DNA from 4 places in the Bacillus jepli genome. Region 1 is predicted to be linked to each of the others. Evidence: predicted binding sites of a transcription regulator. Region 1 holds the regulator's gene; each other region holds the start of a gene.
What was found. The regulator LexA, encoded in region 1, represses DNA repair genes until DNA is damaged. The targets are predictions, from matches to a motif close to CGAACATATGTTCG.
Positions count from the first base shown of each region.

Region 2: ABC371_RS24600 (YolD-like family protein) is a predicted target of LexA. The motif match lies at 1,452-1,465, and genes of this name have one in related genera.
Region 3: ABC371_RS14625 (Y-family DNA polymerase) is a predicted target of LexA. The motif match lies at 1,826-1,839, and genes of this name have one in related genera.
Region 4: uvrB (excinuclease ABC subunit UvrB) is a predicted target of LexA. The motif match lies at 2,011-2,024, and genes of this name have one in related genera.

Region 1 is NZ_JBDFMO010000001.1:3,530,275-3,534,138, forward strand. It holds gene tkt (transketolase) at 1-1,165, opposite strand, end outside; gene ABC371_RS18095 (DUF896 domain-containing protein) at 1,253-1,483, opposite strand; gene lexA (transcriptional repressor LexA) at 1,892-2,518, shown strand; gene glnA (type I glutamate--ammonia ligase) at 2,602-3,864, opposite strand, start outside.
Region 2 is NZ_JBDFMO010000002.1:138-4,001, forward strand. It holds gene ABC371_RS24595 (hypothetical protein) at 179-403, opposite strand; gene ABC371_RS24600 (YolD-like family protein) at 1,087-1,422, opposite strand; gene ABC371_RS24605 (DEAD/DEAH box helicase family protein) at 1,667-3,864, opposite strand, start outside.
Region 3 is NZ_JBDFMO010000001.1:2,870,886-2,874,749, reverse strand. It holds gene ABC371_RS14635 (GNAT family N-acetyltransferase) at 1-56, opposite strand, end outside; gene ABC371_RS14630 (YolD-like family protein) at 123-455, opposite strand; gene ABC371_RS14625 (Y-family DNA polymerase) at 509-1,771, opposite strand; gene ABC371_RS14620 (GNAT family N-acetyltransferase) at 1,977-2,477, opposite strand; gene ABC371_RS14615 (glutathione S-transferase family protein) at 2,490-3,530, opposite strand.
Region 4 is NZ_JBDFMO010000001.1:1,981,126-1,984,989, reverse strand. It holds gene uvrB (excinuclease ABC subunit UvrB) at 1-1,903, opposite strand, end outside; gene ABC371_RS09985 (hypothetical protein) at 2,204-2,815, shown strand; gene ABC371_RS09980 (DUF2198 family protein) at 2,929-3,156, opposite strand; gene ABC371_RS09975 (peptide chain release factor 3) at 3,691-3,864, opposite strand, start outside.

The DNA.
Region 1 (3,864 bases):
TTGTTTTATTTGAACCAGCTAAATCGGCAGAACCACCAAAGAATTGTGGCACACTATTTGCGATTGCATTTAATGCCTCACCGGATGATGCACGTGTTGCGAGCTTCTTACCTACTTCATAGACTGGCAACGTCTTTTCCCAACCCTCAGGCAGCCTACAATCTATCGCCATCTCTAGCTGTTTTCCTAGCTCTGTATTGCTTTCTTTATAATTGTTAAATAATTGATTCCATTCTTGCTCACTTTGTTCGCCGACCTTTTTCACGGTTTCTTCAAAATGTGCATAGACCTCACTTGGTACATGAAAGTCATTTTCAAATGTCCAATTATATGCTTCTTTTGTTAATTTTAATTCATCAGCACCTAATGGTTCGCCATGTGCTTTTGATTTACCTGCACGATTCGGAGAACCGTAGCCAATTGTTGTTCGAACCTCGATGAGTGTAGGATGGGTTAAATCTCCTTTCGCTTCCTCAATCGCCTTATCAATCGCATCAACATCATTTCCATCTTCCACACGTAGATACTGCCAACCATAGGCTTTATAGCGTTGTTCAATTGATTCTGAAAAAGCCTGATCCAGGTCACCGTCTAGAGAAATATCATTTGAATCATATAAAACAATTAAACGTCCTAATTTTAAGTGAGCTGCTAATGATGAAGCTTCCCCTGAAACACCCTCCATCAAGTCACCATCTCCACAGATGGCATATGTAAAATGGTTTACTATTTCAAATGAGTCTTTATTGTATACACCAGCTAAATGACGTTCGGCCATCGCCATCCCAACAGCCATGGCGATACCTTGCCCGAGAGGACCTGTTGTTGCATCAACTCCCGCTGTATGCCCATATTCAGGATGTCCAGGAGTTTTGCTGCCCCATTGACGAAATTGCTTTAAGTCATCGATTGTTAAGTCATAGCCTGATAGGTGAAGCATACTGTACAATAGTGCCGATCCATGTCCCGCTGATAGCACAAAGCGGTCCCGATTAAACCATTTTGGATTTTTTGGATTGTGCTTCATATGTCTAGTCCATAGAGCATATGTCATTGGAGCTGCTCCCATTGGCATCCCCGGGTGACCTGAATTTGCTTTTTCAACAGCATCGATCGAAAGTGTTCGAATCGACGCAATCGACAAGTCCGTAATTGAATTTGTCATAAAACAAACATCCTTTCAAATAATTAGTTGGTTCTTATGTAGTATGCACAAAAAGAAAAGAATACATAGAAATCTATGTATTCTTTGTTAATGCAATCTTTTCCGTTTGCTCTCTTTTAATTTTTCGGGAGTTACATCATTACCCTCTGGGTCTACCACCGTTACCGAATGTAAGGTATTTGTCATTGAATTTCTAAAAACACGTAAATACTCTTGTCTTAACTCTTGTTGTTCTTCTTTTTCTTTATCTGTAAGACCAACAGACTTTGCTTTTTTGGCAAGAGCATTGATCCGATTAAGTTTATCTTTTGAAAGCATCGTATTTCTCCTTGTGTCATCTTTTCTAAATCATAGTTCATAGTACTAAATGAAAAGATTTTTTACAAGTATTCCACTTTGCTTAACTTAGCTAGCAGTGATAAAAACCATTCCCATGCTTAATAAAATAAATAAGACATAATAGATAAATCCACTTTGTAATTTTTTCAACATGTTCATTTCCACCCCTACAGAATGTTTGTTCGTATTTTATATTTTTATTATATACCGAACAAATGTTTTGTGTCAACAAAAATTCGAACTTATGTTTGTATAATCAAATAAAACATGCTATACTCTACTTAAGAATTTAGGTTTTTGTCGGACAGACACATACTTAAAAACCGATCATGAATGATGAACGAGAATTTAATACATAGAAAAATAAAGATAAGGGGATGAGTGTAGATGACGACAAAGCTTTCAAAAAGACAGCAGGACATATTGAATTACATTAAACAGGAAGTAAAAGATAAGGGTTACCCACCTTCAGTAAGGGAAATCGGAGAGGCTGTTGGGTTAGCATCGAGTTCAACCGTTCATGGCCATTTGTCCAGACTGGAAAGTAAAGGTTTGATAAGAAGAGATCCAACAAAGCCTCGTGCCATTGAAATATTACAGGCTGATACAAATGAAACAATTCCAACTGCAAATGTTGTAAATGTCCCTGTCATTGGTAAGGTTACAGCGGGTCAACCAATCACAGCCATTGAAAATATTGAAGAGTATTTTCCACTACCTGATCGATTTGCTGCGCACGATGATCAAATCTTCATGCTTGAAATTATGGGTGACAGTATGATTGAAGCGGGTATTCTTGATGGAGACTACGTAATCGTTAAGCAACAGCATTCAGCAAACAATGGGGATATTGTTGTTGCCATGACAGAAGAAGATGAAGCAACTGTAAAACGCTTCTTCAAAGAAAAAGACCATATTCGACTCCAACCAGAAAACTCAATGCTTGAACCGATTATTTTAAAAAATGTATCCATTCTTGGAAAAGTCATCGGTGTATACCGTACTATCCATTAAATATGTAAAGGACCATTTCTTCATTGAAATGGTCTTTTTTTCATAATGAAAGACCCTTAACAAATGTGTTAAGGGTCTCTTTATTAATACATCGTCATATATTGCTCACGTTCCCAAGGGTGTACTTGTGTTCTAAACATATCCCATTCGATCTCTTTCGCTTCGATAAAGTGTTCGAACAAATGTCCGCCTAAGGCTTTAATTAACACTTCATCTTGTTTTAACTTTTCTAAAGCAAGTGCTAAAGTTGATGGTAAATCCACAATTCCCGCTTCATTACGCTCTTCTTTGTTCATAACATAAATATTTCGATCAACAGGTCCTGGTGGTGTAAGCTTGTTCTTAATACCATCTAAGCCCGCAGCCAGTAATACAGCCATTGCCATATAAGGGTTTGCTGATGGGTCCACTGAACGCACCTCAACACGTGTGCTTAGACCACGTGAAGCAGGGATACGAACAAGTGGACTTCTATTTTGAGCAGACCAAGCTACATAACAAGGTGCTTCATATCCAGGCACTAAACGTTTATATGAGTTTACAGTTGGATTTGTAACGGCTGTAAAATTAGGTGCATGTTTTAAAACACCTGCAATGAAATGTCTAGCATTCTCACTTAATTGTAGGTCTGCGTTTGGATCGAAAAATGCATTTTCTCCACCTTTAAATAATGAAAGGTTACAGTGCATTCCGGAGCCGGCTACACCAAACAATGGTTTTGGCATAAAAGTTGCGTGTAAACCGTGTTTACGGGCAATTGTTTTTACAACTAGTTTAAACGTTTGAATTTCATCACAAGCTGTAAGAGCATCTTCATATTTAAAATCTATTTCATGCTGACCAGGTGCTACCTCATGATGGGAAGCTTCAATTTCAAAGCCCATTTCCTCAAGTTCTAACACGATATCTCGACGACAGTTTTCACCAAGGTCTGTTGGCGCTAAGTCAAAGTATCCTCCATTATCATTTAACTCAAGAGTAGGTTCACCTTTTTGATCTAATTTAAATAGGAAAAATTCAGGCTCAGGTCCAAGGTTGAAATTTGTAAATCCTAACTCTTCCATTTCTCTTAAGACTCTCTTTAAGTTATTACGAGGGTCACCTTCAAATGGAGTACCATCCGCATTATGGATGTCACAAATTAATCGAGCTACCTTTCCCTTTTCAGCAGTCCACGGGAATACTACCCATGTGTTTAGGTCAGGGTAAAGGTACATATCTGATTCCTCAATACGTACAAAGCCTTCGATTGAAGAACCATCAAACATCATTTTATTACTCAATGCTTTTTCTAACTGACTTACAGGAATTTCAACATTTTTAATTGTTCCAAGAATGTCTGTAAA
Region 2 (3,864 bases), on a different contig from region 1:
TAGTATTTATTAGCAGACTGCTAATGTCTAACATACTTACTTCTTAAAACTTTGTTAAAAAGTTGTAAGTTTCCATAATCTAAATGTCTGGTGTGCTGATTGTAGACAATATTTTCTTAGTTTAGCTGTTCACCCCTAGCTTCTTTTATGCTTCCATTCACTGTTCTTTAATAAAAAATTATATTCTTTTCCATACATCAACCCACATTTTTGGTTGTTTCTTAATAAATCTAGCCTTTGTTTTCCTACTTGCCCGTTTTAATATTTTGGAGTATTTTTTCTTTTCTTTATCAGTTAGACTAGCTAACTCATCTTCTAATCTTTTTCTAAACTCTATGTCTTCTTCTTTTTCCTCATCGGTTAAAAGCTCGTACAATTCTTCCTCAGTTATCTCAATATACACCAAACCCACTCCTAAATTTTCAAGTTTTAATTCTACTATATTCTTTCAGAGACTTTGGTAGAACCATTAAAAAGTAGTTTTGTATTTGGAGGATTTTAGGATACAGGCAACCATTCCTATTTTTAAAATTCTTCTCACACTGAGTTAATAAAATTATAGGTACCAACCCTGTCAATCTTGTTCCCGTAATTTAATCTAGTTAAATTGCGTAAAATAAGTGTAATTCAGTTTAATTTATATGAGTTTTATTAAGATTCGAATTCAGCTAAATAAAATAAGTTAAACTCAAAAAAATAAGTATGTTAACAATTGTGTTAGCAAAATGGTTAGCAGGTGGTCTGTTATATCATTAAGTAAAACTTAATATAAATTTTTGGATAGGAAACAGCTTAATGTTACCTATCCTTTTTTAATTACTTAATTATGAAATGAGAAACTTTCTTTTACTATGTCTCACTTTTTGTCTGTATTATAACCTTACAATCTATGAAGTTCATCTTTTGGATTATCCATTGATAAACTATTAATAAATTTTATACCGCCTAAAAAGGTGCTTCCCGGAAATATATTTGTTTAAGAAAGTGCTTAGAGGTTCAGAAGTAATCATTATTAAAATTGTGACCATTTCTCCGTTCTCAAGTATTCATTTTTGTGACCATTCATAATTGTATTCAGCTGTATATTTAATCTCGATAAATATCCACAATTAAATTGAAAGGGAGTTGATGAAGTTCCTCGTTCTGATTAATAATTTTTAATTGTTTATTGTTGGTGTCTATATAGTGAACATTACCATTAATAAATTCGAAACAACCAAACTGCTTGTTATATACTTTAAAGGTTAAAGTAAGGTTATACTCCATCGCTTCAGCTACAATCTCATTCATCTCTACTATCTTTTGCACATCTATAAGTGGTTGTTTCTCCCTCAGGTCTTCACGCTCACTGTCTTTAAGTAATTTTATTTGTTCCGGGATAAAGAAGCCCTGCCATTTCATAATTCCTCTATCTCTAATCACAATGCATCCCTCCATATTGATATTATATGCGAATGTACGTTCTGTTAACACTTTTTTATTTAGTAAACGTTAATACTTTCTTATTAATTCACATATAACGTATATTATGGTGGAGGGTTTCTCCTAAATTAATAGATAAAAGACAAAAAATGCTTAGAGTTTTTACACTCTAAGCATTTTTTGTGAATAAGTAAAACTTAGCTGGAGAAGATTATCAAACGGTCGAATTCAGATAGCCTAAATATTAGGCCCCTGCAATCTCCTCAGCATTTCGATTAATATCATCAATGGTTTGTATGATTTTTCTTACATCACTAAGGTTATCCTGAAATAACTCTGATATACTACCAAGTGAACGAAACGGATCTTCTTGTAATACCTGCTTTTCGAGCATTCCATTTTTAACTACATAATCGATAATTAGTTTAACAAACTTAATTTGATTTACATTTAGTCTTTCTTCTGATAAAAATTCAGAAAAAGCTTCATTTGCAGCCTGTTGGTCTAAACCAACTATTTGTCTAACCAACTTAGTAATAGGAGTTTCACCAAACTCTTTTTTATAATCTTCTTGTGTTCCAAGTTCTTTCCACAAGATTTCTTCAAGAGTTTGAACATCTTGGACAGTTAAAGACTTATTATTCCTTAATTTATAGATAGCAATTTGGTCTTGATGTTCTTTTAAATATTGGCTAACCTTCTTACGATAATTTTGAAGGTTATTGGCTCCATAAATAGGGGCATTATCCTCGTCAATAACTGTAAACACATCACTAAAGTTTGTAAAATAATCCTTTTGATGCTCTTTTTCTAAAAACTTAACAAGCTCCCGTATTGCTTCCCTAACTTCTTCTAACTCGAAAATATCGGCTTCTTCCCAAAATTCATCCGATTGAACCTTATTTATTATATCCCTCTTCGCATTGATTTGAGGAATAGTACCGATTTGTGAAAGTTGTTCTGCCGTTTTGACTACACTTTTTATTGGCTTTCCAGCATTCCTTGCAGTTAATTTAGCAAGCTCAATTGAATACATAATATTATCAAAGCGTTTCGCAAGTTCATCGTCTGCAATTGGAATAATTAATGGGGCAAGATGTCCTTGAATCTCACTGACATTTGAAACAGAAAGTGCCTGCCAATTTGCACGGTTTTTATATTTATGCACATACTGTAAGTGCATTCTTACCCGGAAGTTATCCTCGTTAAGCCTACTAATTTCTTGATGTACATCTTCGACTAAATCATTTCTGTGTTGGATAAATTTATCCTCTTGATATTCTAAGGCTTGCAGCTCCTTAATAATATCTACCTTAAGGTTAAAAATACGTTCGGTTAAGCCTATAGAAACAGTTCCTTCAATCCCTTTTTGGTTTGTACGGAAAAACTCAAAATTCCTCAAATAATCAAAGATTAAGAAGTATTTTTTATCCTCACCTATTCCAAACAAATCCGGGCATAGACGCGTTCCTCTGCCAATCATTTGCCAAAACTTTGATTTAGAACGGACCTTTTTAAAAAATACTAAGTTGACTACCTCTGGAATATCTACACCGGTATCTAGCATATCTACAGAAACTGCAATCTGCGGGTATTTTTCTTTAGTTGAAAAGTCATCTATAAGTGTTTGGACATAATTAACACTAAAGTCAATTTGAGCTGCAAATTTCCCGTTATATTCCGGATATACGGCATTAAAACGCTCAACAATTCGTTTAGCGTGCTTTGAATTATTTGCAAAAATAATGGTCTTCCCGAGCTTGTCTCCACCTTCAACCTTGATCCCGTTTTCCATTAAATCATTTAGTACTTGGTCAATTGTATTATCATTAAATAACCACTGATTAACGGCTGAACTACTTATTTCTTCACCTTCCTCATCATCGAATGTTTCTTCAAATTGCTCTTTTTCTTCATCCGTTAGATCATCATAACGCAATCCATCATCTAAGATTTTTGATGTTGATTCTTTTGTTCGATATTCAACGAGGAATTTATCTTTAACAGCTTGTTCAAGCTCGTAGGCATAGGTTGGAGCACCTGTTTCTAAACCGAATATATCATAAGTATTCTTATCGATTTCATCCTTTGGTGTTGCAGTTAATCCAAGTAAAATTCCATCAAAGTAATCAAAAATAGCTCGATACTTTTTATAAATAGACCGGTGTGACTCGTCTATTATGATCAAGTCAAAGTGCCCAACGGTGAATAGCTTATTACCATCTTTTCGTTTTGTATCATCTATAGCGTTCATCATTGTTGGATAGGTGGAGAATACCATTCTACTTAATTCTGGGTTATCTCTGTTATCCAACAAGTTACACAATGTCATATTAGGAAGTAGGTTATTAAAGTTCTTTTTAGCTTGAAGAACAAGTGCAGTTCTATCTGCTAAAAACAACACGTTTTTAACCCAATTGTGACGAACCAAAACATCTACCA
Region 3 (3,864 bases), 660 kb from region 1:
TCGCTTACCTCTGTTAATTTCAAGGACAGTTCCTCGTCAATTTGGTATACAAACATATTTTTTCCCCATTCTATTCTTTTACCATATTAACTTCTATCCTTTGTCTAAAAATCCTTCTAAAATTAGTCTGAAAATCGTAGATCGACTAATGAATTTATAGGGATGTAATGGACTTCCCCGAATTTATCAATGATATGCAATCTATTTTGTAAGTTATCGTAATGATGAATAGTGCCAAGAAGGAGTTTGTGATGTTTGGCTTCATAATGCGTGATAACCAACTCTCTCCCCTCCTCCATCGCCTGATAAAGAACACTGTTCATCTCTTCGATTTGTTGCTCATCTAGTTCTGGCTTTTGCTCATACGTATCTTCTTCTGCCCAATCTCTAAGCAATCTCACATGTTCTGGCAGCATCATTGCTGTCCATTTTATCGTTCCGCGGTCCCGTATCATCTTATTACCTTCTTTCTTACGTCTATCTCTAGCACCTAACCCCTTGAGACGCTCTACTCTGCCTTGTGTCCGCCAACGAGCTTACTACGATGTCTTGATGTTCCGGCATTTGTATAGGAAACTGCACGTAGGATTGCGTCTGAACCGTATTTACCACGGATGCCATCCATTACGTATCCAAGCTTATGCTGCTTGACTCGATTAAGATAAAACAAATCCAATTGCATTTGTCTGTCATCCTCAATATTGGAAAGTGCAATTGAAATTTTGCGAACCGTTTTTTGAGCATAAAATTTTTCAAATAATTCAAGACAGACACGATACATTTCCATCGTAATATTTGTCGGAGTTTCAATTGTTTTCGACCTATAAAATCCCCCGCCAAACTCATCTTGGCTATAATGAATCCCAAGACTAATTGTTCTTCCTGCCTTTTTATGTCGACGTGCCCGCCTTGCTACCTCTTCACACATTTCAAGAATGACGTGCTTCACTTCTTCTGGGTCTGGGTAATCACGCAAGAGGATTTGGCTTTTTCCAAAGCTTACCTGCCCCTGCATAATAGGGGCACCAATTTCTGATAAATCGACACCCCAGGCATGATAATAAAGCTGATTTCCCATCACTCCAAATTTTTTCTCAAGTAATTCAAGCGGATAGTGGGCAAGCTGGCCAACGGTTGTAATTCCCATCCCATTTAAGGTTCGCTCTACCCTTCTCCCAATTCCCCACATTTCTCGTAGGGGCGACACGGGCCATAGTTTTTCGGGAATATCATCATAGGTCCATTCTGCAATTCCTTTTTTCTTTGCATCTAAATCTAAGCATAGCTTTGCCATCAGCATATTAGGACCAATCCCAATGGCACAGGTTAGCCCGTATTCAGTTTCAATCTCTTGCTTGATTTTACGGGCAATTGTTGTCGCATCGCCCCATAACTTTTCAGTTCCATCAATTTTTATAAAGCTTTCATCGACGCTATATACATGGATGGCATCTTTTGGTACGTACCGGTTAAAAAGTCTGGTAATTTCCGTTGAAATTCGTAAATAAGTTGCCATTTTGGGATTTACTATTTTAATTCGAGGGTCCTTGGGTATTTCAAAAAGTCTTGATCCCGTTTTTATCCCAAATTCCTGTTTTAGCTTTGGTGAAGCTGCAAGCACAACACTTCCCGGGCGCTCTGTATCTCCAACAACCGCCAAATAGCACTCGAGTGGATCAAGCCCTAACAATACTGCTGCACAGCTCGCATAAAAGCTTTTTATATCCACGCATAAAATTTTTTGAACGGGCAACTGACTATAATCCACCATCTAACATCATCTCCAAAAAAGAATATACGTTCGTATTCTATTCCTAATAATAGGAGAATATACGTTCGATTTCAATGGAAATTTAAAGCAGAACCTACATAACAGCTTAAAAGAAGTTCTGTACAAATACGTAACTGCCTAACTGAATGACTCGGAACAAAAGAAAAAACCAAAACGCCTAGATTGCGAATTGGTTTTTTGAGGATTATATAGATAAGCGAAAAGCTTTAACAATAATTCCATCATTGGCTGGCTCAAAATCGTAGTGTGGCAAACGCTCAAAGCCGTGTTTTGTATAGAGCTTAATCGCCTGTTTCATGAATTCACCAGTATGTAATCCGATAAATTGATGATTTTTTGCTCGAGAACGCTGTATGCACTCGGTAATTAGGGCTGAAGCGACGCCTTTTCCACGAGCCTCAGGACTCACTGCTAACATCCGTATTTCAGGATATTCCAGTTCTTCTAACTGACCTTCATATGCATCTGTATTAGCGGGAAATAAGACTACGCTTCCGACAATTTCCCCATCGAGTTCACAGACAATAAGCTCAGAACCATGGAGGCGATCAGCTTCAGATGAAATTCCCTGCTTAAGAGCTAGCCAATGAGCAGCTGGAATTACCGTTGAATGCTCATGATAAGCAGCAACTCGTTGCTCTCGAATAAATTCCAATTCTTCCTGTTTTGCATCACGAATTTTCATTACTGATTTCACCTACCCTTGAATCAAGAACTTTTCTTTTTTTCCACTTAACTGATCACGGTTATGTTCAGAACGCCATACCGATTCGTCTGGTCCTTTAGGAAGAATATTCACGTCTCCTTTTGCGGGATCAATGGTGATGGATAGGTGATAATGTCGCTTAATCGCAGCAAAATCAGTCGTTTCACCAAAACCAGGAGTCTGGTATAAGTCACGAGCATATCCCCATAAATTTTTAAATTCACGGATTAAATTTCGGTTTGTTCGAAATGCAGAATAATAAGCAGCATCAAAGCGCACCAATGTCGTATATAAGCGTACATCAGAATCCGTAATAAAGTCCCCAAATAAGAAACGATGCTTGGATAAACGTTCCTCTAATTCATCTAATCTAGCAAACAATCGATCATAGGATTGTTCATAGGCTTCCTGAGAACGAGCAAATCCACATTTATACACACCATTGTTGATATCATGAAAAATAACGTCATTTAATGCATCAATTTCTTCGCGCAAGCTACTCGGATATAAATCAGGAGCGTTTTCCTTATGAAAAGGAGTCCAAACGGTTTCAAAATAGTTGGTAAGCTTAAAATAGTCATTGTTAATCGCTTTTTTGGTTTCAAGATCAACCATGACTGGTACAGTTGGTCTACCTGTATAATCAGGGTCCGCATTCTTATAAACCTCACTCACATACTGAACATTAAGAACAGGATCCACTCCATTTTCATCTAAGGAAAATTCCCAATCTACACGCTCAATTCTAGGTCGAAGTGGACTTACTGTTCCTAGGCTAATTGCACTTTCTAATCCCAGCACTTTGCGAACGATTACAGAGCGGTGTGCCCATGGGCATGCAGCAGACCATAGCAAACGGTAGCGTCCAGACTCAACGGGTAGCTCGTCTGGCTGGTTTCCAAAAGGAGTTGTAAAGCGATTTGTTTGACGATTAAACGAACCATCCGCTTTTATTTCTGCAGGCTTATTGGTTGAAGTATTGTTTGCTTCTGTGGGAATCTTACAGCTTATTGTCTGATCATTTTGTGACATATCATTCTCTCCCTCATGTTCCTTCTCTTTAATGCGCAGTAACTCAATGCGTTTAATGTAGTTTACTCATTATCTAATTTATACGTCAAGTAATAATACTCAGAAATTAAGCCTTCTATCTATGGAAGTTTATTTACCTGTTAGTCTATAAAATATTGCCTTATAACAGGAAAAATTATATTTTATAAACACGGATGAAGATGACATTTAAAAGGGACACTCTTTCGTTTGCGGTATATCATTTATCGTTTTGCAACTTCTCGATATACCGGTAACACCGTTTGCGGTATATCATTTATCGTTTTGCAACTCCTCGATATACTGGTAACACCGT
Region 4 (3,864 bases), 1.5 Mb from region 1:
CCTTCATTTCTTTTTCCATGTCTGCTATTACTTTATCGCGTTCCTTCTTCGATAATCCTGTTAACTTAGGTGCTGCTTCATAGTTTTCTGTTTCTTCTGCAGCCACCGTAGCCCGAATGACATCTCGTATTTCTTTTTGAATAGTCTGTGGTGTAATACCATGCTTTTTGTTATATTCCTCTTGAATCTCACGTCTACGCTTTGTTTCATTAAGTGCGATTTCCATTGAATTCGTAATCTTATCTGCATACATAATGACTCTTCCGTTTGCATTTCTAGCTGCACGACCAATGGTCTGGATGAGCGAACGTTCTGAACGGAGGAACCCTTCCTTATCGGCATCAAGAATGGCAACAAGTGAAACCTCAGGAATATCTAATCCTTCACGAAGTAAGTTGATTCCTACAAGTACATCATATTTCCCCATACGAAGATCGCGAATAATTTCAATCCGCTCAAGCGTTTTAATTTCTGAGTGCAAATAGTTTACCTTGATTCCAATATCCTTCAAGTAATCCGTTAAATCCTCAGACATTTTTTTCGTTAAAGTCGTCACAAGAACACGTTCATTTTTGTTCACGCGATCTTGAATCTCACCTAATAAATCGTCAATTTGGCCTTGAATTGGTCGAACTTCAATAATCGGGTCGAGTAGACCAGTTGGCCGGATGATTTGTTCCACCATTTCATCAGTGTGTTCAATTTCGTACGGTCCAGGAGTAGCGGAAACATTAATAATTTGATCGATATGCTTTTCGAATTCTTCAAATCGCAATGGGCGGTTATCCAATGCGGAAGGAAGACGGAACCCATGGTCCACCAATACTTGTTTTCTCGCTTGGTCACCATTGAACATGCCTCGAATCTGTGGCAATGTTACGTGCGATTCATCCACAACAATTAGCAAATCATCTGGAAAATAATCCAATAATGTATATGGTGTTGAACCTGGTGGTCGTAATGTTAGATGTCGCGAATAGTTTTCAATCCCTGAGCAAAAGCCCATTTCACGCATCATTTCTAGGTCATAATTGGTTCTTTGCTCAAGTCGTTGTGCTTGAAGAAGTTGGCCATTTTCACGAAGCTCTGCTAACCGTTCCTCAAGCTCCGCCTCAATATTTTTAATTGCGATTTTCATTTTTTCTTCACGGGTTACGAAGTGGGATGCTGGGAAAATGGCAACATGTTCACGTTCGCCAAGAATTTCACCCGTTAAAGCATCAACTTCACGAATCCGATCAATTTCATCACCAAAAAACTCCACGCGAATACAGTGCTCATCACGTGAGGCTGGGAATATTTCGACTACATCTCCTCTTACACGGAAGGTTCCGCGACGGAAGTCAATATCATTTCGTTCATACTGAACATCCACAAGTTTATGCAAAAGTTCATTACGCTCAATTTCCATTCCCGTACGTAGGGACACAACGAGTTCCCGATATTCCTCTGGAGAACCCAAACCATAGATGCATGATACACTGGCAATGATGATAACATCGCGTCGTTCAAAAAGCGAAGATGTTGCAGAGTGGCGCAGTTTATCAATTTCATCATTCACGCTTGAGTCTTTTTCGATATATGTATCAGATGAGGGAACATACGCCTCGGGCTGGAAGTAATCATAATAACTGACAAAATATTCAACAGCATTATTAGGAAAGAATTCTTTAAACTCACTGTAAAGCTGCCCAGCTAATGTTTTATTATGGGCAATAATCAGGGTTGGACGATTTACTTCTTTAATTACATTTGAAATTGTAAATGTTTTTCCTGTTCCAGTTGCCCCTAACAAGGTCTGATATTTTTTCCCCGCCTTGATTCCCTCAACTAGCTCTTTAATTGCTTTCGGTTGGTCACCTTGTGGGGAATATTTAGAAACTAATTCAAATTGATCTTTCACATGCAATCCTCCAATCCGTTTTTTCTGAACTGTTTTATGTGTTTTTTCACTGACATTTTCTCGATAGAAACATTGTACCACAAACCAACCTAAAACAAACAAAAATACGAACTGATATTCGATTTTTTATTTAAAATATCTGTTGTAAAACATGTTATAATTTGGAAAAAAGCATGTAGTGGTGAGGTGTTTTATGATAAAAAGGTGTGGAATCTTTATTCTCGTTTTCGTATTAGGCTTTTTAGTTTCATGCAATAACAATGTCAGAATATCAGGTTGTCCAAATGGAGAAGTTGTTGAATGGGTGGATGCTTTGATGATAACGATGTAAAGTATCAACATGATTTTCCTGATTCTTACGACAAACTAGGCTCGATTTCAATCGAGAAGGGAAAAGAACTTGGGAAGGTGACTTTCATGATGAATGAACATGCATGCAGTGATCACAAGATGGTTAATGGAGATGCCGCATACTTGCCTAAAGGAACTTCGATTTATGAGATAAAAGGATACCCTTCTTCATTCATCGTAGCTGCCGATGATAAAGTATATGTTTTTGATGAAAATAAGGAAGCAAAAACAGCTGGGGAGCTTTACCCACTCGATGGATTGGTAAAAAATATACATATTGAAAGCACCGAGGATGGTAGCAGGCTACACACATTTTCAGACGAATCAAAGGAACAATTTATCCAGTCTTGGTATCGGCTTGGACTAGATGACCCGTATGGTCTTCACTTAACTGGAAAATTTGAAGGTAAACGTGTTTTTTTAGAAATCGAGTTAAATAACGGGGTTAGCTTCCGAGAGCTTTACTGGATGGATTCAAACACCTTTCATAATGGGGTAATTGGGGATGCTGAAATTAAAACAGTGTTTGTTACAGAGTTAGAGAAGATGGAGGAGAAATGAAGGACTGTCCGATGCAACATCATGAGCATTCAGTCCTTCATCCCCTAGATGACGGACGTTTGGCTGCGTCTTCTATAGCAAATAGTCCTTCATTAAACCCCCGACATACCCATTTATTTTTTAGCCCTTTTCCCCATGTTCCTCGCATACAGAAATCCCAATCCAAGCGAGATGATATCCGCAATAATGATATAAATGGAATCTGCATATCCTTTATATATGGATGCAGCAATTAGAGCAACCGCTAGAAAGAAGCCTACATAATAATTATAAGTCACCCTTGTAAAGAAAACGACGAGTACACCCGGAAGGATGAGCGCCAGCAAAAGTTTCAATAGCATCAAATTCGTGTCCTTTCAACAATTTCATAAATTTACTATACCAAAACAACGAAAGTAAAACACATAATTTACCCTTGCTATTCAAACACCTCTGGATAAAACCCTTCCGCTAAACTCTCCACCGCTTACGCCATACAGTTTCCAGGTAATACGCTCTCTAGCGAAATGACAACAAAGTTTTCGTTTTTAACACTTTCTAACTGTGAAAGGGCAGGGTGTTTTTGGTGTCCTTTATTTTTCGTTCGGTTGAAGGTGCTTCATAGTCGTGTATCAAAATCACATCAGGCTTTCTAGCAAGAACCTCTTCGTAGCTAACAGTGACCCAATGCTTGTCAGTAATTTCTTCAAAAATGTTTTTCCCACCAGCAAGCTCAATCATTTATGTTTCAAAATTTGCACCGCCCGCTGTGAAGACGCCATTTCCACTACTATCATAAACTAGTACAACAACTGGATCCTAATCGATTTTTCGAAACAAATTTCTGCATCCTTTCATAAAATAAATCGCCCAGAAAAGTTTCTGGGCGATTTATTTTAAACACCTTTATAGTCGTTACTTTCAAATAAATCAATGAGTTCGATGTCCTTGTTTTTATCTTGGAAATAACGATAGGTAAAGTCATTTTCAAATAAAACTACATAGCGCTCATTTCGGTCACGAACAAGTAAACTTCTTGAATCGAACAGGCGTGTATCGACATTCTTGTT